3 regions of the Vibrio sp. 1978 genome follow, and region 2 is predicted to be linked to each of the others. Evidence: predicted binding sites of a transcription regulator. Region 2 holds the regulator's gene; each other region holds the start of a gene.
The links. The regulator CRP, encoded in region 2, controls carbon source genes, mostly activating them, when cyclic AMP is high. The targets are predictions, from matches to a motif close to TGTGANNNNNNTCACA.
Positions count from the first base shown of each region.

Region 1: the regulator CRP is predicted to act here: its motif matches at 1,832-1,847, upstream of cdd (cytidine deaminase).
Region 3: the regulator CRP is predicted to act here: its motif matches at 4,899-4,914, upstream of R8N49_RS02290 (CTP synthase).

Region 1 is NZ_JAWPOP010000003.1:56,918-64,786, forward strand. Features, by position in the region: gene sbcB (exodeoxyribonuclease I) at 1-412, shown strand, start outside; gene R8N49_RS04040 (CidA/LrgA family protein) at 468-842, shown strand; gene R8N49_RS04045 (LrgB family protein) at 844-1,521, shown strand; gene cdd (cytidine deaminase) at 1,952-2,839, shown strand; gene purT (formate-dependent phosphoribosylglycinamide formyltransferase) at 2,983-4,158, shown strand; gene R8N49_RS04060 (thiopurine S-methyltransferase) at 4,231-4,881, opposite strand; gene R8N49_RS04065 (phosphoribosylglycinamide formyltransferase) at 5,196-5,975, shown strand; gene ihfA (integration host factor subunit alpha) at 6,097-6,393, opposite strand; gene R8N49_RS04075 (AEC family transporter) at 6,928-7,809, shown strand.
Region 2 is NZ_JAWPOP010000035.1:30,398-38,266, forward strand. Features, by position in the region: gene R8N49_RS22535 (DUF1338 domain-containing protein) at 43-834, shown strand; gene crp (cAMP-activated global transcriptional regulator CRP) at 971-1,603, opposite strand; gene R8N49_RS22545 (phosphoribulokinase) at 1,844-2,713, opposite strand; gene R8N49_RS22550 (YheU family protein) at 2,839-3,051, opposite strand; gene R8N49_RS22555 (hydrolase) at 3,085-4,092, opposite strand; gene R8N49_RS22560 (TIGR02444 family protein) at 4,180-4,668, opposite strand; gene R8N49_RS22565 (ABC transporter ATP-binding protein) at 4,665-6,584, opposite strand; gene kefG (glutathione-regulated potassium-efflux system ancillary protein KefG) at 6,794-7,387, shown strand; gene kefB (glutathione-regulated potassium-efflux system protein KefB) at 7,371-7,869, shown strand, end outside.
Region 3 is NZ_JAWPOP010000002.1:59,916-67,784, reverse strand. Features, by position in the region: gene ispF (2-C-methyl-D-erythritol 2,4-cyclodiphosphate synthase) at 1-386, opposite strand, end outside; gene ispD (2-C-methyl-D-erythritol 4-phosphate cytidylyltransferase) at 401-1,108, opposite strand; gene ftsB (cell division protein FtsB) at 1,110-1,391, opposite strand; gene eno (phosphopyruvate hydratase) at 1,794-3,095, opposite strand; gene R8N49_RS02290 (CTP synthase) at 3,174-4,814, opposite strand; gene mazG (nucleoside triphosphate pyrophosphohydrolase) at 5,019-5,822, opposite strand; gene relA (GTP diphosphokinase) at 6,172-7,869, opposite strand, start outside.

The DNA.
Region 1 (7,869 bases), on a different contig from region 2:
ACATCCTGAAATTAGAGAAAAGCTGATTAGCCTCTTTTCAGTCGAGCGTAAATTCGATAAAAGTGATGACGTCGATACACAGCTTTACGACGGGTTCTTTTCTCCGGCTGATCGCGCAGCTATGGATATCATTCGAGAAACCGACCCGAATAATCTTGCTGCATTAGACATTGAATTTGATGACAAGCGTATTAAACCTCTATTGTTCCGCTATCGTGCGCGTAACTTCCCAGGCACATTAGACGAGCAAGAACAAAGACGCTGGGCACTACACTGTCGAGAAGTGTTTGAAAGCCAAATTGAAGAGTACATGCTGAATTTAGAAAACTTAGTTCACGAACATGAAAGTGACGAAAAGAAGATTGCGATATTAAAATCCGTGTACTGTTATGTAGAGAGCTTAGCTTCCTAACTCCTCCTAATACAAGCGCACCTTATGGTGTGCTTGTTGTTTATATACTGTCAAAATGATTAAAGAACGATTCTTACAACTGATCCAACTGCTCATTTCAATCTTCCTCATCATGGGAGCACTTGGCATCGGAATTACCATTCAAAAGTTCACTGGCGTTTCCGTTCCAGGAAGTGTCATCGGTATGCTCGTACTGTTTTTCTCCATGACTCTTGGGCTTGTAAAAGTCGACTGGGTCAAACCGGGCGCCACGCTATTTATCCGCTATATGATCTTATTGTTCGTTCCTATTAGCGTCGGATTAATGCAACATTTCGATATGCTACTCGCTAATGCCCTCCCTATCATTGCTAGCGCAGTTGGAGGCTCACTCATTGTACTAGTCAGCCTCGCTTGGCTGCTGGACTACTTGTTAAAGGAGAAGCACTGATATGTGGTTAGTTGTTACCATTGCGGTTTTTCTTGTCGCGCGCCAAATTGCAATCAAAGTGAATAATCCTCTAGCAAATCCTTTGCTGATCAGTATTGCAGTGCTCATTCCTTTGCTTACTTACTTAAATGTACCGTTTGAAACGTATTATGCGGATAACGAAGGGATCAGTTTTTTACTTCAACCAGCCGTAGTTGCTCTGGCTTATCCACTATATGAACAACTACCACAGATTAAAGCAAACTGGCGAATCATCACTTTTGCTTGCACAGTAGGCAGTGTGATGTCGATGATGACAACCACCTTGATCGCAGTCGCTTTCAAAGCGGATATTAGTTTAATCGCGAGTCTAGTGGGTAAGTCCGTCACTACACCAATAGCGATGGAAATATCGAGTCACCTCGGTGGTGAAGCCGCCGTTGCAGCGATCTTGGTTCTGATTGTCGGTTTATTGGGCGCAATTTTGGCATACCCAATTTACAATTTGATTGGAATTAAACACCCGATTGCACGTGGTCTGACAATGGGTACAGTCTCTCATGCCTTAGGCACCGCTACTTGTGCAGAGAAACAGCCCATAGATGCCGCGTTCTCATCACTCGCATTGGTTTTATGTGGGATCATAACTTCTATTTTGGCTCCAAGCTTTTTTGCTTTGGCTGTCTGGCTATATCAATAGTTAAGCGCTCTCGGTCTGCCCTCCTTCCGGCAGGCCGTAGCCTTTCCGCTTCTTCCTTACCCTTTTCAAAACCCTATCTTATCTATCAACCTCACCCAGTAATATCGTGAAGGGACTTGATCGAGATATACATTCATAGCATTAGCATTCTAGGTGCTACCACTCGCTCTAGATTACGTAGGTATAAAGTAGCATAGCGGTAAAAGTCGCGTTAGTAACATACTCCTGCTCCTTGGTCATATGAATATATACTGATATGGTTAATTGTGAGACGGAGATAACGCTTCACACCTGTGCAATCGAATACATGTGTGAGCTCACTCTAATTATGTAACAGAATTATCAATTGCATTATTTATCGTGATCTAACGCACGGAACATTTCTATCTTTCACATAGAATAACTGTCCATGCAATAACAAGGATTCAACATGAAAAGTCGCATTGAACAGGCGCTAGCAGGCGCTCCAGAAGCACTTTCCAAACAACTTGCTCCTATCATCCAAGCTGATGATTTTGATGCTACGCTTTCAGTTCAACAATTTGAGCAGTTGCTTTCAGCTACCGGTCTATCAGACAAAGAGCTTCGTGTTGCGCTACTTCCTTTTGCCGCAGCGTACTCCTATGCTCCCCTTTCTGACTTTTATGTCGGCGCTATCGTTCGTGGTCTTTCAGGTCGCCTTTACTTCGGTGCCAACATGGAATTCTTTGGTGTACAGTTGGGTCAAACGGTTCACGCAGAGCAGTCTGCGATTAGCCATGCTTGGATGAAAGGCGAACGTGGTGTTAAGGATATCACTATCAACTTCAGCCCATGTGGTCACTGCCGCCAGTTCATGAATGAGTTATCTACCGCAAACGAGCTTAAAATCCAGCTCCCAGAACGCGAAGAAAAGTCACTTCATGAATACCTGCCTGAAGCCTTTGGACCAAACGATCTCGGTATCGAGTCCGGCTTAATGGCAGAAGTTAAACACCAGTTCTCATGTGATGATGAAGACGCACTCATCCAAAGTGCAGTTGAAGCGATGAACATGAGCCACTCACCATACACCAACAACTTGAGTGGTTTAGCATTAGAGATGACTAGCGGCCGTGTATTCCAAGGCGCTTATGCAGAAAATGCAGCGTTCAATCCTAGCTTGCCGCCGTTACAAGTTGCGCTAATCCAAGTTTTACTTGCGGGTGAAACCTTTGACAGCATCAAAGCCGCTGCATTGGTAGAGAACTCAGAAGGTAAGATCAGTCATTTAGCCGATACGCAATCAACGTTGGAAGCGTTGAATCCAGATATTCCGCTTAGTTTTGTCAACGTATAAACGACAAATTCAACAAAAAGCTCTACAACATGTAGAGCTTTTTTATTACCTAAAAACCAAAAGCAAACGTTTGCTTTGTCATAAAACTTCAGTATGATCTCCTGCAATTTCTGTCTCATCACTCTATTTTGTAAGGGAACACTATGTTTGGCACTGCAACTAGCGCAAATGCTACCCGTGTATTACTTTTAGGCTCTGGCGAACTCGGTAAAGAAGTCGCCATTGAATGCCAGAGACTTGGTTTAGAAGTGATTGCTTGTGATCGCTATGCCAATGCTCCAGCGATGCAAGTCGCTCACCGTAGTTATGTTATCGACATGTTAGATGGAAACGCCTTAGAAGAAGTTATTACGAAGGAACAACCTACTTACGTCGTACCAGAAATTGAAGCCATCGCAACCGGCAAACTGGTAGAGCTTGAAGAGAAAGGACTGAATGTTGTTCCAACCGCTAAGGCAACCAGGCTAACAATGAATCGTGAAGGTATCCGACGTTTGGCAGCAGAAGAACTGGAATTGACGACTTCACCTTATCGTTTTGCAGATAACTTTGAAGACTTCAAAGCCGCGGTTGAGCATGTGGGTCTTCCGTGCGTGGTGAAGCCTGTGATGAGCTCTTCAGGTAAAGGGCAAAGTGTTATCAAGACCGAAGACGACGTTACAAAAGCATGGGATTACGCTCAGGAAGGCGGACGTACGGGTGCAGGTCGCGTTATCGTGGAAGGTTTTATCGACTTCGATTACGAAATAACTTTATTGACCATCAGAGCCGTTGACGGTGTGCATTTCTGTGCTCCAATTGGTCATCGTCAGGAAGATGGCGACTACCGCGAATCATGGCAACCGCAAGCTATGTCAGAAAACGCAGTAAAAGCAGCTGAATACACGGCTGAGAAAGTGGTAAACGCGCTCGGTGGCTACGGCATCTTTGGTGTAGAGCTGTTTGTCAAAGGCGATAAAGTCATTTTCAATGAGGTCTCTCCTCGCCCTCACGATACGGGTATGGTTACAATGATTTCGCAGGAAATGTCTGAGTTTGCTCTCCACGTGCGCGCGTTTACCGGAATGCCAATTAATAATATTGTGCAATATGGCCCATCTGCGTCTGCTGTTATTCTTGGACAAGGGACTTCCACAAACATTCGCTTTGAAAACCTAAGCAAAGCTTTAGCTCAACCTCAAACACAAGTTCGTCTATTCGGTAAGCCAGAAATCGATGGTCGCCGCCGTTTAGGTGTTGTCCTTACGCGACGAAAAACCACCGAAGAAGCCGTTCAAGATGCTGTTGAAAGTGCTTCAAAAGTGAATATCATTTATTAAATACGAACCACTCATACAAAAATAGCGCAGCTCAAATTGCTGCGCTATTTCGTGTTCCAAACCGAAGAGAGCCTATTCACTCTCGATTAAGTACACTTCTTCAGAGAAGCGACTTAAGCCTTTTTTCGCAATTTTAGGATGATTCTCGTCAGCTTCATCTACGTTCAAACAAGTAACTTTGTAACCTGAAAATAACTGCTCAATCTCTTCGACCGGCACGCTAAATGGAGGCCCCGCCATCTCTTCTTGAGGATAGTTGAGTGTAACAAGCAAAATACGACCGCCTGGGTTCAAAAGTTGCTTGAGACGCTCTACATACTCCTCTCGCATATCTTGCGGTAAAGCAACCAACGCGGCGCGATCATAAATGATATCGGCTTGAGATACTGGTGCAGTGAAAAAGTCCCCAGTATAAATAGAGAGCTCATCAAATTGATAAAGCTCGTGCATGCCATTAAGAGGCGTTACCGTTGGCGTGTAAAAATGTTCAGCAAAAAAGGCACGCACAGCAATATGGCTTAGCTCAACGCCTTCAACCGAATCATGCTTCATCGCTAGCCAAATCAAGTCTTCTGACTTTCCACATAAAGGAACTAACACTTTATCTTCACGCTTTGGATTAGTGTGTTTCCAATATACTGGTAATAGCGGGTTTACATCTTCCAAGTGAAATCCGATTTGATTGCTGGCCCATTTGTTATGCCAAAATTCTTGGTCTCTCATTTTACTTTCTACTTGTCGGCTGTTTTCATTTTGAGAGGTAAGACTAACGTTTTTTTTCAATTTGTCTATGCCGTTCATCTTTGGTTAATACTGCGGTGATAGGATGTAATCGGTCTCATAGGAGACGCGCCTTTATCTGATAATCAGAATAAAGAAAAGAGAATGGTGATCTAACGCACGATTCTACTTCAAGATAAAACTGAAACCTTGGAATCTTTCGTAATGGCCCCATTTATAAGTTAGTACCTGATTTGCCGAACTTAGCGACCTTTATGTTCCCTATTTTCTAAGTACAAGCAAGTTAAGGAGAGTGAATGAGCTTATTTCTTCGTACTACAGCATTGATGCTTTTGGTACTTAGCCGTGCACCGGCATTTGCCGCACTTCCAATTACCCCTGCGCCTAGTGGCGAACAAAATCGTTCAACCAGCCAAAACGAAGTTTGTTCGAAACTTTTTAAACACAGCCTTAGCGGTTTATATGGCATTCAGTCAATCGACACCACACCAACTCAGCCATATTCTGACTTCGACATTCTTTACAGCAAAGCTCACCAAGCACAATTTGAACTTGAAACTATCTGTAAGAGTACCGCACTTCTTAATGACGCTCAGCCATACTTCGCAGGCGTGAAATCCAAACAACGAGCAGAAGAAAAGATAGCTTTAGAGTTAGATGGGAAAGTTGAACGTATTACTGACCTAGCACGTGCAACGATTGTAGCTGAAGACGTCGCGAGCTTAGTCTCCATTTATGAAACGTTAGAGCGTGAAACAACTATTGTGAAAGTAAAAAATCGATTCAAAAAACCTGGCCCTTCAGGATATAGAGACTTGAACTTGCTCGTTCGTTTACCAAAAACAAACCTAGTAGCCGAAGTTCAACTGCACTTGAAAGCAATCGCAGATGTAAAAAGCGGTCCCGAACACGACCTATACGAAAAAATCCAGAAACTAGAACGTCAAGCGATGTTGGAAAAACGTGAGCTAAGCGAAATAGAGCTTGCCTCTATTCGCAACATGCGTACACAGTCTAAGAACTTGTACCAACAAGCATGGCAACCATACTTAACAACGCATCTAGAAGCGGCGTAACCGATATCATTAAGCGTCTCTCATAAACAGAAAAACCACCGCATTGCGGTGGTTTTCATTTGTATGCACACGAATTTTACGCAAAAAAAGACCACGCCTTAGCGTGATCCATTTATTCGGCTTACTGTACTTTCTTCAGGTTTTCTACACGAGCTTTTAACTTCTGACCCGGGCGAAAAGTCACTACACGTCGAGCAGTAATTGGAATATCTTCACCAGTTTTCGGGTTACGACCAGGTCGTTCATTCTTGTCACGAAGATCAAAGTTACCAAAACCTGACAGTTTTACCTGTTCGCCACTTTCCAGTGCCTTACGAATCTCTTCAAAGAACACTTCCACCGTTTCCTTGGCGTCCCGCTTACTAAATCCTAATTTATCAAACAGGTTTTCTGCCAGTTCGGCTTTTGTGAGCGCCATAAAACTTTCCTCAAAGCTATGTTAAACAATGCTACGTTAGTGTAGCGCCAGAGCAGTTTTACCCTACCAATTCAACAACATATCGGGGTTACATCAGGAAGTGTATGACAAGCTTATGATTTTCGCCAACTTTTTTCTTGGCGAACAAAAGGAATAGCACTACGTAAATTATTGTTAAACGCCAGAAATTTGATATTTTTGTTTTTGTTTCATCTTTATCAGGAAAAACATCCAGATTATAAAACTAAAAGTAGTTTAAATATCAACATTAAACACTATTTAATAAAAATATCAGATATTGGTTATTTAACAGACACTTGACATAGAACTTGTCGTAAATTCAGTGATTTGTATGTAACTCGATACGTAACAATTAGATTAAAAGGTATGACCACCTGTACTTTGCAACTGTGCTTTGAAAGCTTGATTAAACCCACGCTTCTCGCTGTTTAACGATGACGCCATATATAAAGATTGATAATGTGGAAGTTCGTGTATTTCCTCATTAGCTTCTTACACTGCTTCTAGGCGACCATGATTAATCAAATCATAAATATTCTTTTCCCTGTTTTTGCTCTTGTCGGAGTTGGCTATTTGGTCGGTCGTTACATCAAGCCTGACTTTCGCCCAATAAACCGCATTAATATTGAGGTTTTTACGCCAGCACTGGTATTTTCGTCACTCGTTAGCATGCCGCTCGATTCAAATCAGGGGCCGCTTCTTTTGGCGGCAATTGTTGCGGTTTTAATTCCCGCACTACTCATGATCCCGGTATGTCGATGGACGTCACTCTCGTTTAAAACCTGGGCGCCACCACATATGTTTCGGAATAGCGGAAATCTAGCTATTCCTTTGTTTACCTATACGTTTGGAGAAATTGCGCTGTCGTCAGCAGTGCTTTTATTTGTCGTGTCAGCATGCTTGCATATCAGCTTAGGCGTAATGCTGCTTAGTCATGGCAACCCTTTTAAGCAAATAGTCAAGATGCCAATCTTTTTAGCAGCGTCGTTGGCTCTGTTTCTCAACGTGTCAAATGTGGGTGCATGGGCGCCTTTATACGAAGCCACTGCTCTACTTGGGCAAGCGGCCGTACCCGTGATGCTTTTATCTCTGGGGGCACAAATGTGTCATTTACGGTTGGACGGTTTAAAGATTGGTGTGTTGTGTACCGTGCAGTCACTGGCAACTGGTGCTGTCGCTTTTGCACTTATTTATTGGTTAATTCCCCTTCCAACGATGCAATTGCAAATGATGGTGCTCTTCACAATGCTGCCGCCAGCCGTCATGAATTACCTATTTGCGGAAAGACTGAATATAGAACCCATGAAGGTGGCGTCAATGGTACTATTTGGCAACTTTTTCAGCATTCTTACGCTGCCTCTTCTGCTTAGCTATACCCTCTCACTCGCTGCCTAACCGCCAATAAGCTATCGTTAGCGTGTATTAGCTGAAAAACAATACGTTCCTAATCTCGGG
Region 2 (7,869 bases):
CCGCTTACCTTTAAACTCTACATCTCGTAACAAGGAGTCGTTATGACGCCCGATGTGTTATTTGAATCGCTATGGCAAGATTACATTCAACGTCTTTGCCCTTCGGCGGCTAAAGTGCATCAGCTGCTTCAAGAAGATGAGCCTCTGATTAATGATCATATAGCTTTACGTACCTTCAATATCGCGCCTCTTGGTATTGAAACTCTAGCTAAGCCATTTGTAGCTATTGGTTACAAGGCGTGTGGTGATTACGTTTTCGAAAGCAAAAAGCTGGTTGCTAAGCACTATGAGCACCCAGATCCGAAGCAACCTAAAGTATTTATTAGTGAGCTAAAAGTTGAAGAGTGCTCGCCTGAGCTACAAGAGATTGTGAAAAATTTGGTGGCACAAGTCGATGCTGACAAGCTGAACGATAGCGCATTCTTACATGGTGGACGCTTGTGGGATTTAAGCTTTGCTGATTACCAAACGTTGGCTAAAGAAAGTGAGTACGCATCTTGGCTTGCGGCGCATGGTTACGGAGCAAACCACTTCACGGTGAGCGTTAACCAACTCAATGAATATGAAGAAGTGAAGCAGGTAAACGATCATCTGCGTACCGCTGGGTTTACCATTAATGAAAATGGTGGTGAAGTGAAGGGCACTCCTGAGGTGTTGCTAGAGCAGTCATCGACCATGGCAGATAAAGTAGCGGTTCGTTTTAGCGAAGGCACTGAAATTATCCCTGGCGGGTTTTATGAATTTGCTAAGCGCTATCCGATGGAAAATGGTGATTTGTACCCAGGTTTCGTGGCCGCTTCAGCTGACAAAATCTTTGAAAGTACGAATGGCTAAGTTTTAGGGTTAACCTGTTAAGCTTACTCATTAGTGTTCGCTGCACCCTATCTTATTTGGTCATGAGTAAATAAAAAGCCACCAATGTTGCCATTGGTGGCTTTTATAATTTTGTTCGTGTCACTCTAGTTTGAGATTAACGAGTACCGTAAACCACGATGGTTTTACCGTGAGCAGAGATTAGGTTCTGCTCTTCTAGCATCTTCAAAATACGACCTACTGTCTCACGAGAACAGCCAACAATTTGACCGATTTCTTGACGAGTGATCTTGATTTGCATGCCGTCTGGGTGAGTCATTGCGTCTGGTTGTTTTGCAAGGTTCAGAAGCGTCTGAGCGATACGACCAGTTACGTCTAGGAACGCCAGGTCACCCACTTTTTGGCTAGTTACTTGAAGACGACGAGCCATCTGCGCAGAAAGACGCATTAGGATGTCTGGGTTTACTTGGATAAGCTGACGGAACTTCTTGAAAGAAATTTCAGCAACTTCACAAGGAGATTTAGCACGAACCCAAGCTGTGCGCTCTTGGTCTTCCTCGAATAGACCAAGTTCACCAATAAAGTCTCCTTGGTTTAGGTAAGAAAGGATCATCTCCTTACCTTCTTCGTCTTTGATAAGAACCGCAACAGAACCTTTAACGATGTAGTACAAAGTTTCTGCCTTTTCGCCCGCGTGAATTAGCGTGCTCTTTGAAGGGTACTTATGAATATGACAGTGTGAAAGAAACCACTCTAATGTTGGGTCGGTTTGAGGTTTACCTAGAACCATAATATCTCACTTCCTCTGCAGGGTACGCTTGCGCTATCCATATTTTAGCTAAGCCTGAATTAGGCCTACTAGAATAAGAGCACTTTTTATATGCTGCAAGCTCTCTTGTGTTTCGGTAAGAAATAGTATCCTTTTTCGAAAACGATTTCTTGATTTTAATCGTGCCATGATTGAGATTTTGTAAGCAAAACTGTGCACATGATCACGGTATGAAAAGTAAACATCTTCGCAGGCAGGTTTTTAGCCAATTTTCCCTGTTTCGATGAGCTGTTGTAGGATAGGCCGAACTATGAGCTCCATTGCAAAGCTCATCTTACCGCCGGGTACGACAATCGTGTTGTGGCGTGACATGAATGAGCCATCAATCATGGCCAGCAGATATGGGAAGTCGACATTCTTGATACCGCGTAGGCGAATCACCACAAAACTCTCATCCAAACTAGGGATGCCTTTTGCATTAAGTGGGTTGGAAGTATCAACGGTCGGTACGCGCTGGAAGTTGATGTGAGTACGAGAAAACTGCGGAGTGATATAGTTGAGGTAATCGTCCATGGATCGCACGATTGAGTCCATTACCGCTTCACGCGAATGGCCGCGATCGCGAGTGTCACGTACGAATTTTTGTATCCACTCTAAGTTCACAATCGGCACCATGCCGATTAAGAAATCCACATGTTGAGCAACATTAACATCGCCATCGACCACGCCACCATGTAACCCTTCATAAAACAGAACGTCGCTGTTTTCGGGTAAGTCTTGCCACGGTGTAAACGTGCCTGGCATTTGATTGTAGGGAACCGCTTCGTCAAACGTGTGCAGATAACGGCGCACGCTGCCAGTGCCGTCATGCCCGAACTTACGGAAAAACTCTTCTAATCCCGGGAAGTCATTAGCTTGTGGGCCAAAGTAGCTAATGTGTCGACCTTGCTCGCGGGCTTTGCGGATTTCGATGTCCATTTCTGGGCGAGTAAAGCGATGGAAGCTATCGCCTTCAACCCATGCGGGTTTAACGTTCATCATATTGAACATTTTACGGAAGGCTTCAGATGTAGTGGTCGTGCCGGCACCGGACGAACCAGTAACCGCAATAATTGGGTGTTTAGCTGACATGACAAACCTTGTCGAAAATTACTTACCTGTAATGTGCAGTAGAGTTACTACTGCACGGTCGATATCCCACTATAGCACGTAACAATACCTTGTCATCGAGTGGGATACGGTAAAATGTGAAGGGTCTAAAATTTTGTTTTATGCTGAATATCGACGGTTTCGTGTAGCTCAGAGAACACGATAACCGCTTCACCTTTTTCCAATTGAGCTTTAACTTGATCAATTTTGTCATGCAAAGAAACCTCGACGGTTCCGTAATCCGTTCCTTCGCGTAAGACGAATTCACGAATTAAGTTTTCCAATGTTTCCGGCGCAATGTCTTGCCATGGAATGATCATAAATACCTCTAACTTTTATGATGAGCGGCTAGTTTACTGCGTTCGTTGCTTGGATACAGCAGAAAGGTAATCTGCGGCGATACTTTCGTAATACGCGGGCAGCGCTTCCTCCAACCAAAACTTAGGTTTTAACGCCGTTCCTGTCAGGAAGCCAACATGGCCACCGTGCTCAAAGAGACGGTAATCAATATTATCTGGCAGAACAAACTTCGGTATCACATCATCGGTCATGAACGGATCGTCTTTGGCATGGATGATCAGTGTGGGTAGCGTGATTTGCTGTAGTTTACTTAAGCCAGAGCATTGGTCGTAATAATCTTGTGCGTCTTTAAAGCCATGCAATGGTGCGGTAATCAAATCATCGAATTCATACAGCCGTGTGACACGTTTGATTGAGTTGTAGGACAGCGCCAGCTCGCCATGCAGTAGATGATGCTTTTGTAACGCGTTACGTTTCAGTGAAGAAAGCAGATAACGGCGATACACTTTTGAAAAGCCTTGTTCTATACGGTTCGCACACGCCGCTAGGTCTAAAGGCGCTGAGATAATAGTCGCTGCATTCAAAATAGGGTGGTCTTTATATTGGGCTAAATAATTCGCCAACATGTTACCGCCAAGAGAAATACCAACCGCAACCTTGGGGTTATCAGGAAAGCGTTGCTCAAGGTGCTCTAAGAAGTGGAGGGCGTCAGTCACTTCACCAGAATGATAGGCGCGAGCTTTCTTGTTTGGCTTACCGCTACAACCGCGGAAATGCATCATCACCGACAGCCATCCAGATTGAGCAAATGCATTCATTAGCCCATTGGCATAAGGGCTATAGAAGCACCCCTCTAATCCATGAAATAAAACAAAAATCGGCTTTTTTTGTGCAGGCTCTTGGGTTGGGTCCTCGCTCCACGCGAGATCGAGAAAGTCGCCATCGGATGTATCGAGGGTTTGCCAAATCGGCGTAAACAACGCTTTTTTGCGAATAAAACGCGGCAAAAGCGTTTGGAGATGCGGGTTTTTGATCCCGGCGGCTGCGAAAAATTGTGTCATACCTAACTGCTCTTATGCGGTCCTTCGGTGTCCGTTGAAGAACTTATTAATATAATCCTTTATAAAGATTATAGGTATTCTACAGATTTATGGGCGTTTTGGTGGTTGAATGTTTGGCACCGGAATAGCAAAGGCTTGCTGCAAATGTTCCCCACCGAGTTGACGACAGTATCTCAACGTCAGTGGGTCATCATCATTTTTGAGTAGTGCAAGTGAGTTAATGCAGTCCACCAAATCCGCTTGTTGCTGCTTTTCTAGTTGCAGCTCAAACTGCAAGGTCTCACGATACAAAGCGTCATTGACTTGAGACTTAAGGTGGCGACGAAGGTCGCGAAAGGAGTGAAGTAAAGTTTCGCTCCTACCTAGACAGTCTTGCACCAAGGGCCAGTCTTTTTCTTGGAAAATGAGTTGCTGCTCATCGAGCCATCTGAGCAGCAGGAGTAGGTTCACGTTGCCGTGATAATTGTTCTGCAATGATAAACACGCTTCTTTCACTTCTCGCACACCATAAAACTGCAGACTGAACTGCCAAAGGTGTTCTAGGGTGAGTGTGTATTCAGCGTGTTGATTACTCATTGATTAAACTCTAGCTCCATCTGCTCCAGTTCTTCCTGAGCAGACATCCATTCCATTTCAATTTCTTCGAGCTCAGCTTTACTGGAAGCTTGAAGTGCCAGTACTTGGTTAAGTTTAGCTTTATTTTCGGCCGCATACAGTGAGTTGTCCGCCAATTGTTCTTCAGCTTCGGCCAGTGCAGCACCTAACTTATCCATTTTATTTTCTAGTTGTGTCAGCGTTTTGCGAATTGGCGCTGTCTGTTTTCGAAACTCTGCATCGCGACGTTTTTGCTCTTTCTTCGCAGCTGCGCTGTTGGCCGTATCTTTGCTTGGCTGCGCAGCCTGCGCTTCTTTGCGTTCCGCTCTTTGTTGTTCGGTTAACCATTTATAATAGTCATTTAAATCACCGTCGAACGGAGCAACTTGTCTATCATGCACTAAATACAAGTCATCGGTCGTAGCGCGCAGTAAATAGCGGTCGTGCGAAACAATCACCATCGCACCTTCGAATGTTTGCAGTGCCATCGTAAGTGCTTGGCGCATGTCCAAGTCTAAGTGGTTGGTCGGTTCATCAAGTAGCAACAGGTTTGGCTTTTGCCACACAATTAAAGCCAATACCAAACGGGCTTTTTCGCCACCAGAAAACGGCGCAACTTTTTCTAGTGCTTTGTCACCTTGGAAGCCAAAGCTACCTAGGTAATCACGTAGCTGCTGTTCGGTTTGATCGGGTGCGATTTGCATCATGTGTTGCAGCGGCGTTTCTTCAGGATGAAGCGTTTCTAACTGGTGCTGAGCGAAGTAACCAATTTTCACGCCTTGTGAGTAAGTTAGGTCACCACCTTGCGCGTTAAGTTCACCAGAGAGCAGCTTGATTAAGGTCGATTTACCCGCACCATTACGGCCGAGTAGACCAATACGACTGCCAGGAACCAAGTTTAAGCGGATCTTCTCTAAGATGAGGTTGTCACCGTAACCTGCAGATACTTCATCCATCATCATGATTGGGTTTGGCAGCGCAGCTGGCTCACGGAATTGAAAGCTAAATGGGTTATCGAATTGAGCTGGCAGTACTTTTTCCATGCGCTCCAAAGCTTTGATACGGCTTTGGGCTTGGCGTGCTTTTGATGCTTTGTAACGGAAGCGGTCGATGTAGCTTTGCATGTGCGACATCTGCTTCTGTTGCTTTTCAAACATCGCTTGTTGCAACACCATCTTTTGTGCGCGTTGGTTTTCGAATGACGAGTAGTTACCCGTGTATTCGTTCAGCTGCTGATTCTCGATGTGAATGATGCGACCAACAATTGGATCAAGGAAGTCTCGGTCGTGCGAGATCAGAATCAGCGTGCCAGGGTAGTTTTGTAGCCAACGCTCTAACCACATTACCGCGTCCAAATCCAAGTGGTTGGTTGGTTCGTCGAGTAGCAGTAGATCAGAACGACACAATAGCGCTTGAGCCAAGTTAAGACGCATACGCCAACCACCCGAGAATTGGGTCAAACTCCAACTCATTTGCTCTTGGCTGAACCCTAAACCATCGAGCAGTTCTGCCGCGCGAGCGCGAATGCTGTAACCACCAATGGTTTCAATTTTACCGTGTATCTCGGCAACTAGGGTTCCGTTGTCTTGTGTTTCTGCTTCAGCTAACTGCTTTTCGAGAGCGCGGTACTCGCGATCACCATCAATGACGTATTCCAGTGCAGTGCGCTCTAGCGCAGGCGTTTCCTGTGCGACCCAGGCCAGCTCCCAGTGTTGAGGTTGGCTAAATGAGCCAGCATCAATTGACAGTTCATCTTTCAGTAGGGCAAACAGCGTTGATTTACCGCAGCCGTTTTTGCCCACAAGACCGACTTTATCGCCAGGGTGAATAGTCGCAGAAGCTTGGTCTAAAAGAGGTTTACCGCCACGCAGTAACTGAATATCAGAGAAGGTAATCATAAAGTTTTCATTCACTTTGCGCAGTGCGCGTTGCTTGGTTACATAGCGAAGTGGTTTCAATCGTTTTTAAAGCCACTTGGGTATATATCTAGCGGTGAATAGTAGGGGTATTGGCCGGAAAAGTCGATTGATTCGCTTTAATTGCATTATGCTGTACAAAAAAGTATAACAATTTGATAACGGATAAAAATAACCACAAGGACGACCATTTGGCTGTTGCACCGTCTATTCTCCCAAAAGTTCTGGTCATTTATGCTCATCCAGAGCCACATAACTCGATTGCCAATCAAGTGATGATAAAAAAAGCTCAGTCGCTTGATCACGTCACTGTGCACGATCTTTACGGTGTTTACCCTGATTTCTTTATTGATGTGAATTACGAACATGAGTTGTTGCTCGCTCACGATGTGATTGTATTTCACCACCCACTTTATATGTATTCATGTCCAGCCCTATTAAAAGAGTGGCTAGACCGAGTGTTAGGTAAAGGCTTTGCGTTTGGCGGAGGTGCGGCGCTAGAAGGAAAATACTGGCGCAGTGTCATTACAACAGGTGGTAAAGAAGAAGCCTTCAGCGCGAAGGGGTACAACAAATACCCACTTGAGCAAATCTTGCAACCGTTTGAACTGACGGCAGCCCTATGCCAAATGCACTGGATTGAACCTCTGGTGTTGTATTGGTCAAGAAATGTTTCGGATATTGAACGCTACGAACATGCTGAGTTATACCGTGGATGGCTGAGTAACCCACTTGAAAACTGGCAAGCGGCAGATCGAGGAGGTCAGTATGGCGATCACCAGTGAGTTTCTTCAAAGCAGTGTGGTCTTTCTTTCGGCTGCGGTTATTGCGGTGCCGATTGCTCAGCGCCTTGGGCTTGGCTCGGTTTTAGGTTATTTACTCGCTGGTGTGTTGATTGGCCCATGGGGGCTTGGCTTAATTAGCGACGTTGATGCCATTTTGCATTTTGCCGAGCTTGGGGTTGTGTTGTTACTGTTTTTGATAGGGCTGGAATTAAACCCTAAAAAATTGTGGCAGATGCGAGGGCCGATTTTAGGTTTAGGCGGTGCGCAGGTTGTGGTCACGACCGCCGTGATTGGTAGTGTCGTCAGTATGTTTGGCGTAAGCATGCAAGTGAGTTTAGTGATCGGGATGGGGTTGGCGCTGTCCTCGACGGCGATTGCGCTTAAAGTCATTGAAGAGCAAGGGCTTAATGGTACCGAAACGGGGCAATCTGGTTTTGCGGTGCTGCTCTTTCAAGATATTGCAGTGATCCCGATGCTGGCGA
Region 3 (7,869 bases), on a different contig from region 2:
TTAATGTTACTAATGTCGGTTTCTAGGTCTTCGGCTATCGCCGCACACATTGCGTCAATGTGTGGTGCCATTTTAGGCGCTTGTGCCATGATGGTTACATCAGCATTGCCAAGACGGTAGCCTTGCTCTTTAACTCGACGGTAAACGTCTTTCAGTAATTCACGACTGTTTGCGCCTTTCCATTTATCATCCGTATCTGGGAAATGACGACCAATATCGCCGGCAGCAATCGCGCCCAGCAGAGCATCCGTTAACGCATGCAACGCTACATCGCCATCTGAGTGAGCAATCAAACCTTGCTCATAAGGGATTGCTACACCACCAATAATGACTGGGCCTTCACCACCGAATTTATGTACATCGAAACCATGACCAATTCGAATCATTTTCTATCCTTTCTTTATTCGCCGCGCTCACGGCTTAGATAAAACTCGGCTAACGCAAGATCTTCTGGCTGAGTGATTTTTATATTGTTCGCATTCCCTTGAACTAAGGCTGGCTTCTCGCCTAACCATTCCAAAGCCGAGGCTTCATCAGTAATGGTTACACCCTGTTCTAATGCGTCAGCCAGTGCTTGAGTAAGCTGCTGAGTTTTAAACATTTGTGGAGTCAGTGCATGCCACAATGCTTCTCTATCTACCGTATGATCGATATCTTGCACTGCGTTTGCTCGCTTCATTGTATCTCTCACAGGAGATGCGAGAATGCCACCCGTTGAGTGGGCGCAGCAAACATCAATCAAACGGTCAATGTCGGATGTTAATACACATGGCCTTGCAGCGTCGTGAACTAATACCCACTCGCTTTCCAGATGCTCATTGACATAGTTTAGCCCTGATAACACAGAGTCTGCTCTTTCTTTACCACCAGCTACACGAATCACATCTGGGTGCTTAGCAACGGACAATTCTGGGTAATATGGGTCGCCGTCAGTAACGGCAACGACAACCTTAGAAATATTTGGGTGAGAAAGCAGTTTCTCTACGGTATGTTCCAGTACCGCTTTACCTTCGATCAATAAATATTGCTTAGGGCGATCTGCCTTCATTCTGCTACCCACACCAGCAGCAGGCACAATTGCGATATGCGATGAGTTCATATCCAACATTTTAATGGTTTTCCTCACCTATAATGCGGTAAAAAGTCTCGCCATCTTTAACTAAACCGAGCTCATGACGCGCACGTTCTTCAATCGCATCAAGACCTTGCCTTAAGTCATCAATCTCAGCGAACATTTCATTGTTGCGAGCTTGTAGCTTGCTGTTCACTTGTTGCTGAACTTCAATTTCATCTTTTACTGTGTAGTAGTCAGACACTCCGTTTTTACCAAACCATAGAGTGTATTGAAGCAAGCCAAACAGTAGCGTAAGGGCTATAACAAAGATTCGCATATCGCTGCTAACATTCTGTACCGGAAGGAATTAGATAAGGTGACATATATAGCATAAATGCGAGGTTGCCTCTAGGGGAGAAAGGGAGACTCACACGCTCCTTACAAGAAATAAGCAGCAAAATGAAACAAGCTCATAGGAAGCGCTCCTTACCCATGACCAAAGTAAGAGCCAAAAATACAAACTTATAAATACAAAAAAACCGCCGTAGCGATGGTTTCAAAAAGCTATTTAGCGAAACTTTACTCAATAAGAATTAAGCTTGACCTTTAACTTCTTTAAGACCGCTTCCTTGAAACATGGAGGAGCGCGCTCACTTAGCGCTTCCGTCATATAAAAAACGCCCCGCAAGTGCGAGGCGTTTTCAAAAGCTTTAAGTTAAGCGGTTAATTCAATTAAGAATTAAGCTTGACCTTTAACTTCTTTAAGACCGTTGAAAGGAGCGCGCTCACCTAGAGCTTCCTCGATACGGATTAGCTGGTTGTACTTAGCAACACGGTCAGAACGGCTCATAGAACCAGTTTTGATTTGACCTGCAGCTGTACCTACCGCTAGGTCAGCGATAGTTGCATCTTCAGTTTCGCCAGAACGGTGAGAGATTACTGCTGTGTAACCTGCGTCTTTAGCCATCTTGATTGCAGCTAGAGTCTCAGTTAGAGAACCGATTTGGTTGAACTTGATAAGGATAGAGTTAGCTACGCCTTTCTCGATACCTTCAGCAAGGATCTTAGTGTTAGTAACGAATAGATCGTCACCTACTAGTTGAAGCTTGTCACCTAGTAGTTCAGTTTGGTGCTTGAAGCCATCCCAGTCAGACTCGTCTAGACCGTCTTCGATAGAAACGATTGGGAATTGGTTAGCTAGCTCAGCTAGGTAGTGGTTGAACTCTTCAGAAGTGAAAGTTTTACCTTCGCCTTTCATGTTGTAGATGCCAGCTTCTTTGTCGAAGAACTCAGATGCAGCACAGTCCATAGCTAGAGTTACGTCTTTACCTAGTTCGTAACCAGCAGCTGCAACAGCTTCTGCGATAACTTCTAGAGCTTCAGCGTTAGATTTAAGGTTAGGAGCGAAACCACCTTCATCACCAACTGCAGTGCTGTAGCCTTTAGACTTAAGAACTTTAGCTAGGTTGTGGAATACTTCTGCACCGATACGTAGACCTTCTTTAAGAGTCTTAGCGCCAACTGGTTGGATCATGAACTCTTGGATGTCAACGTTGTTGTCTGCGTGCTCACCACCGTTGATGATGTTCATCATTGGTAGAGGCATAGAGAACTGACCTGCAGTGCCGTTTAGCTCAGCGATGTGCTCGTATAGAGGCATGCCTTTCGCAGCAGCAGCAGCTTTAGCGTTTGCTAGAGAAACAGCTAGGATAGCGTTAGCACCGAATTTAGATTTGTTTTCAGTGCCGTCTAGTTCGATCATTACTGCGTCGATTGCAGCTTGGTCTTTAGCGTCTTTGCCAACTAGAGCTTCAGCGATTGGGCCGTTTACAGCTTCAACTGCTTTAAGAACACCTTTACCTAGGAAACGTGCTTTGTCACCGTCACGTAGCTCAAGAGCTTCGCGAGAACCAGTAGATGCGCCAGATGGAGCTGCCGCCATACCTACGAAACCGCCTTCTAGGTGTACTTCAGCTTCTACAGTTGGGTTACCACGTGAGTCGATGATTTCACGACCTAGAACTTTAACGATCTTAGACATTAATGTTTCCTCTCGTTTCAAATATAAATGTCAATCTTAAAGGGCAGCAGCACAACCTTCGCCGCCGCCCGTATCCTTTTACTTCTCGAATTCGCCGCGTGCGTTTTGGCCCGCAGCCTTAACAAAACCTGCAAACAATGGATGTCCATCGCGAGGAGTCGAGGTGAATTCTGGGTGGAACTGAGCCGCTACAAACCATGGGTGAGCTGGGTTCTCAATCATTTCCACTAGCTTCTTGTCCGCAGATAGACCTGATACTTTTAGGCCTGCTTTTTCGATTTGCGGACGAAGCACGTTATTCACTTCGTAACGGTGACGGTGACGTTCATGGATCGTCGCGCTACCGTACAGTTCACGAGCTTTAGTCCCTTTCTCTAGGTGACACAGCTGTGAACCAAGACGCATCGTACCGCCTAGGTCAGACTTTTCAGTACGCTCTTCTACGCTACCTGATTCGTCTACCCACTCTGTGATCAAACCTACCACAGGGTACTTAGTCTCTTTGTTAAATTCTGTTGAATGTGCACCTTCCATACCCGCAACGTTACGCGCGTATTCGATTAGTGCAACTTGCATACCCAAACAAATACCTAGGTAAGGCACGTTATTTTCACGTGCATATTGAGCCGCACGGATCTTGCCTTCAATACCACGATCGCCGAAGCCACCTGGTACTAGGATTGCGTCCAAACCTTCTAGAAGTTCAACGCCTTTTGTTTCGATATCTTGTGAGTCTACATACTTAATTGTGACGCTTAGGCGGTTTTTCAAGCCAGCGTGTTTAAGCGCTTCGTTCACAGATTTGTATGCATCTGGTAATTCAATGTATTTACCAACCATACCGATGGTTACTTCACCAGTAGGATTTGCTTCTTCGTAGATAACCTGTTCCCATTCAGAAAGGTCTGCTTCAGGAGCAGTAATACCAAAGCGAGCACACACAAGGTCATCTAGCCCTTGAGATTTAATCAACTGAGGGATCTTGTAGATAGAGTCTACATCCTTCATTGAAATTACTGCTTTTTCTGGAACATTACAGAACAGTGCGATTTTTTTACGCTCATTCGCAGGAATAACGCGATCGCTACGGCAAACTAGGATGTCTGGCTGAATACCGATAGATAGAAGTTCTTTTACTGAGTGTTGCGTCGGCTTAGTTTTCACTTCGCCCGCTGCCGCTAGGTAAGGAACAAGTGTTAGGTGCATGAACATTGCGCGCTCACGGCCTAGCTCAACAGCTAGCTGACGAATCGCTTCCATAAATGGTAGTGATTCGATATCACCAACAGTACCGCCAACTTCAACGATAGCCACATCATGGCCTTCAGAACCTGCAATAACGCGATCTTTGATTGCGTTAGTGATATGAGGGATAACTTGAATAGTTGCGCCTAGGTAGTCACCACGACGTTCTTTACGAAGTACGTCGGCATAAACACGACCTGCAGTGAAGTTGTTACGCTTGGTCATCTTGGTACGGATGAAACGCTCGTAGTGACCAAGGTCAAGGTCAGTCTCTGCGCCATCTTCTGTAACGAACACTTCACCGTGCTGAGTAGGGCTCATTGTGCCCGGGTCAACGTTGATGTAAGGGTCAAGCTTCATCATAGTCACTTTAAGACCACGAGCTTCTAGAATAGCCGCAAGAGATGCTGCTGCAATACCTTTACCTAGAGAGGATACAACCCCGCCAGTAACAAAAATGTAATTTGTCGTCATGTTTAACCTGAAATTGGTTGAATGAGGGAAATGGAGTGCTTCTGGACGGGAGATAAATATACCAGAAGCTCCTTACCGCCACAACGTGAAATCTATCACACCGTAATTTTTTATTTTTTGCTTCAAATCAAAGTGAGCAAAGACAACCCAAAGTCCGTTTCGTGTAACCAAACAAGCTGACCTTATATTATGTATTCTGCCAGTTTACCTCTGCCTCGATTCTTCTTGTTTTACTTCATCCCAAAAATGGTCAAGTTCTGATAAAGAACAATCTGTAAGTACTTTGCCTGACTGCTGGACCTTGCCTTCAACTTGTTTAAAACGTCGCGCAAACTTTACGTTTGCTTTTCCTAGCGCGACTTCTGGGTTTTTATCAAGGTGGCGAGCCAAATTGACAGTCGCAAATAGCAAATCACCGAGCTCCAACTCAACTTTCTCTTCATCGGGCTGAACTTGCAGTGCCTCTTCCATGACTTCGTCAATTTCTTCTCGTACTTTATCGACAACCGGGCCAAGTGAATCCCAATCAAACCCAAATTTTGCACATTTTTTCTGAATTTTTGTAGCACGAGAAAGTGCCGGTAAAGAGTTTGGTATTGAGTCTAGGATACTTTCTTCCGCTTTGCCTACTAGGGCTTTTTCTTTTGCTTTTTCCGCTTCCCAGTTCGCGTTAATTTCCTCGTCAGATTCAAACTCAACATCTGAAAAAACATGCGGGTGGCGACGAGTCAGTTTTTCGTTCACGGTTTCGACGACATCCGAAAAGTCGAACAGCTCTTGCTCTTTCGCTAGCTGACTGTAAAAAATCACCTGAAACAACAAATCCCCTAGCTCTTCTTTTAGATTGGGCCAATCTCGATTTTGAATCGCGTCCACCACCTCGTAGGTTTCTTCTATTGTATGCGGAACGATGGTGTCAAAGGTTTGTTTTAAGTCCCAAGGGCAACCGTTTTCGGGGTCACGCAGCTTCGCCATGATTTGTTCTAACTGTTCAATTGGATGACTCATTTTTTGTTCCTTTAAACCTTTCTATTAAAGAAAAAGGTGAGCAGCCAAAACCACTCACCTTCTACATTATATTTTCTCAGCAGCTTTCACTAAGTAATTGTTACTTTGACAAGGCAACAAGTTTTCGCGACTCCTGAGCATAGCCTACTATGTGATGCCCCTGAGCCGGCACGTCGGAATAAGTGCAGCTAACGCAGATAAAAAGCCAAATATGACGCAAGTGTAACTCTGTAAATAGTTGAAGTTGTAGCTAGGCGACAAACAAACGAGACTCCTGAGCATGGTTCACCATGTGATGGAGCGAGTGCGTGCAGTCAACAACGCTACAACGATAACTATGACGAGAGTTTTAGCCGAGGCGTTTCACCGTCATGACATCCTTGATCTGTTCCACACGTTTCGAAACCCGCGAAAGCACCTCAATATTGGTGACTTCTAGGTCAAAGTCCATGATGGCAAGTTGACGTCTGTAGTCGACTCGGTTCTTCATACTGGTCACTTTGATCTTTTCGTTGGCGAACAGTGTCGTAATGTCTTTGAGTAGACCACCTCGCTCCATCGCTTCAACACGCACGGTGAGGATGTATGACCCCACAAAGCCGCTGCCCCAGACTGTATCGATGATGCGCTCTGGCGCATGATGGCGCAGTTCTTCTAGCTGTTCACAGTCACTACGGTGTACTGAAATCCCACGACCTTGCGTTATGTAACCAGAGATATCGTCACCTGGAATTGGCTGACAGCAACGTGCTAGATGTGTCATTAGGTTATCGACGCCTTCTACTACAACTGCGTCTTTTTTCGGTCGGCTTTGCGCGGGTGATTTATGCTCAGCTTCTTGCAGTTTTTCCAGTGCTTGCTGATCTTCTTCCTCTGCCGTTGGCTTGTTAACTAACGCGTTGATATGGTTAATTATTTGGTTGATACGCAAATCACCGCTACCTACACCAACATACAATTCATCTGGTGTTTTGACGTTAAACCGCTTGAGGGCGTAATGCTCTGCATCTTTTAACGTTGCGCCAATTTTGGCTAACTCATGCTCAAGGATTTCACGACCTGCTTCAAGGTTCTTCTCACGGCTTTGTTTTCGGAACCAGGCGTTAATTTTGGCACGCGCACGACCAGAATGAACGAAGCCTAATGATGGGTTTAACCAGTCACGTGATGGGTTAGGTTCTTTCTGAGTGATAATCTCGACTTGGTCACCCATATGTAATTTATGCGTGAACGGCACAATACGACCTCCGACTTTGGCACCGATACAACGGTGTCCCACTTCGGAGTGAATGTGATAGGCAAAATCTAGCGGCGTTGCCCCCATTGGCAAATCGACAACATCACCACGTGGTGTAAAGGCATAAACACGGTCATCAAAGACTTGGCTACGCAGCTCATCGAGCATTTCGCCAGAGTCAGACATTTCTTCTTGCCAATCCAATAGCTTACGCAGCCACGTAATCTTCTCATCATAACCGCTTCGGCTGCTTGCCCCTTCTTTATATTTCCAGTGCGCTGCAACCCCCAGTTCCGACTCTTCATGCATTTGCTTGGTACGAATCTGGATCTCGATGGTTTTGCCTTCTGGCCCTAGAATTACTGTATGGATCGATTGATAACCGTTTGGTTTAGGGTTAGCAACGTAGTCATCAAACTCGCTCGGTAGATGCTTGTATTTGGTGTGAACTACGCCTAAAGCCGCGTAACAGTCTTGCAGTTTGTCTGCGATGATACGTACTGCTCGAACATCAAACAGCTCATCGAATGCCAAACTCTTCTTCTGCATTTTTCGCCAAATGCTGTAGATGTGCTTAGGTCGACCACTCACTTCGGCATTGATGCCCGACACTTCCATTTCGTGCGTGAGGTCTTCAACAAAGTCTTTGATGTACTGTTCACGAACGATGCGTCGCTCAGAAAGCTGCTTGGCAATTTGTTTGTAAGTTTCCGGCTGTTGGTAGCGGAAAGCGTAATCTTCAATTTCCCATTTCAGCTGACCGATGCCTAATCGGTTTGCTAGCGGCGCATAGATGTTGGCACACTCTTT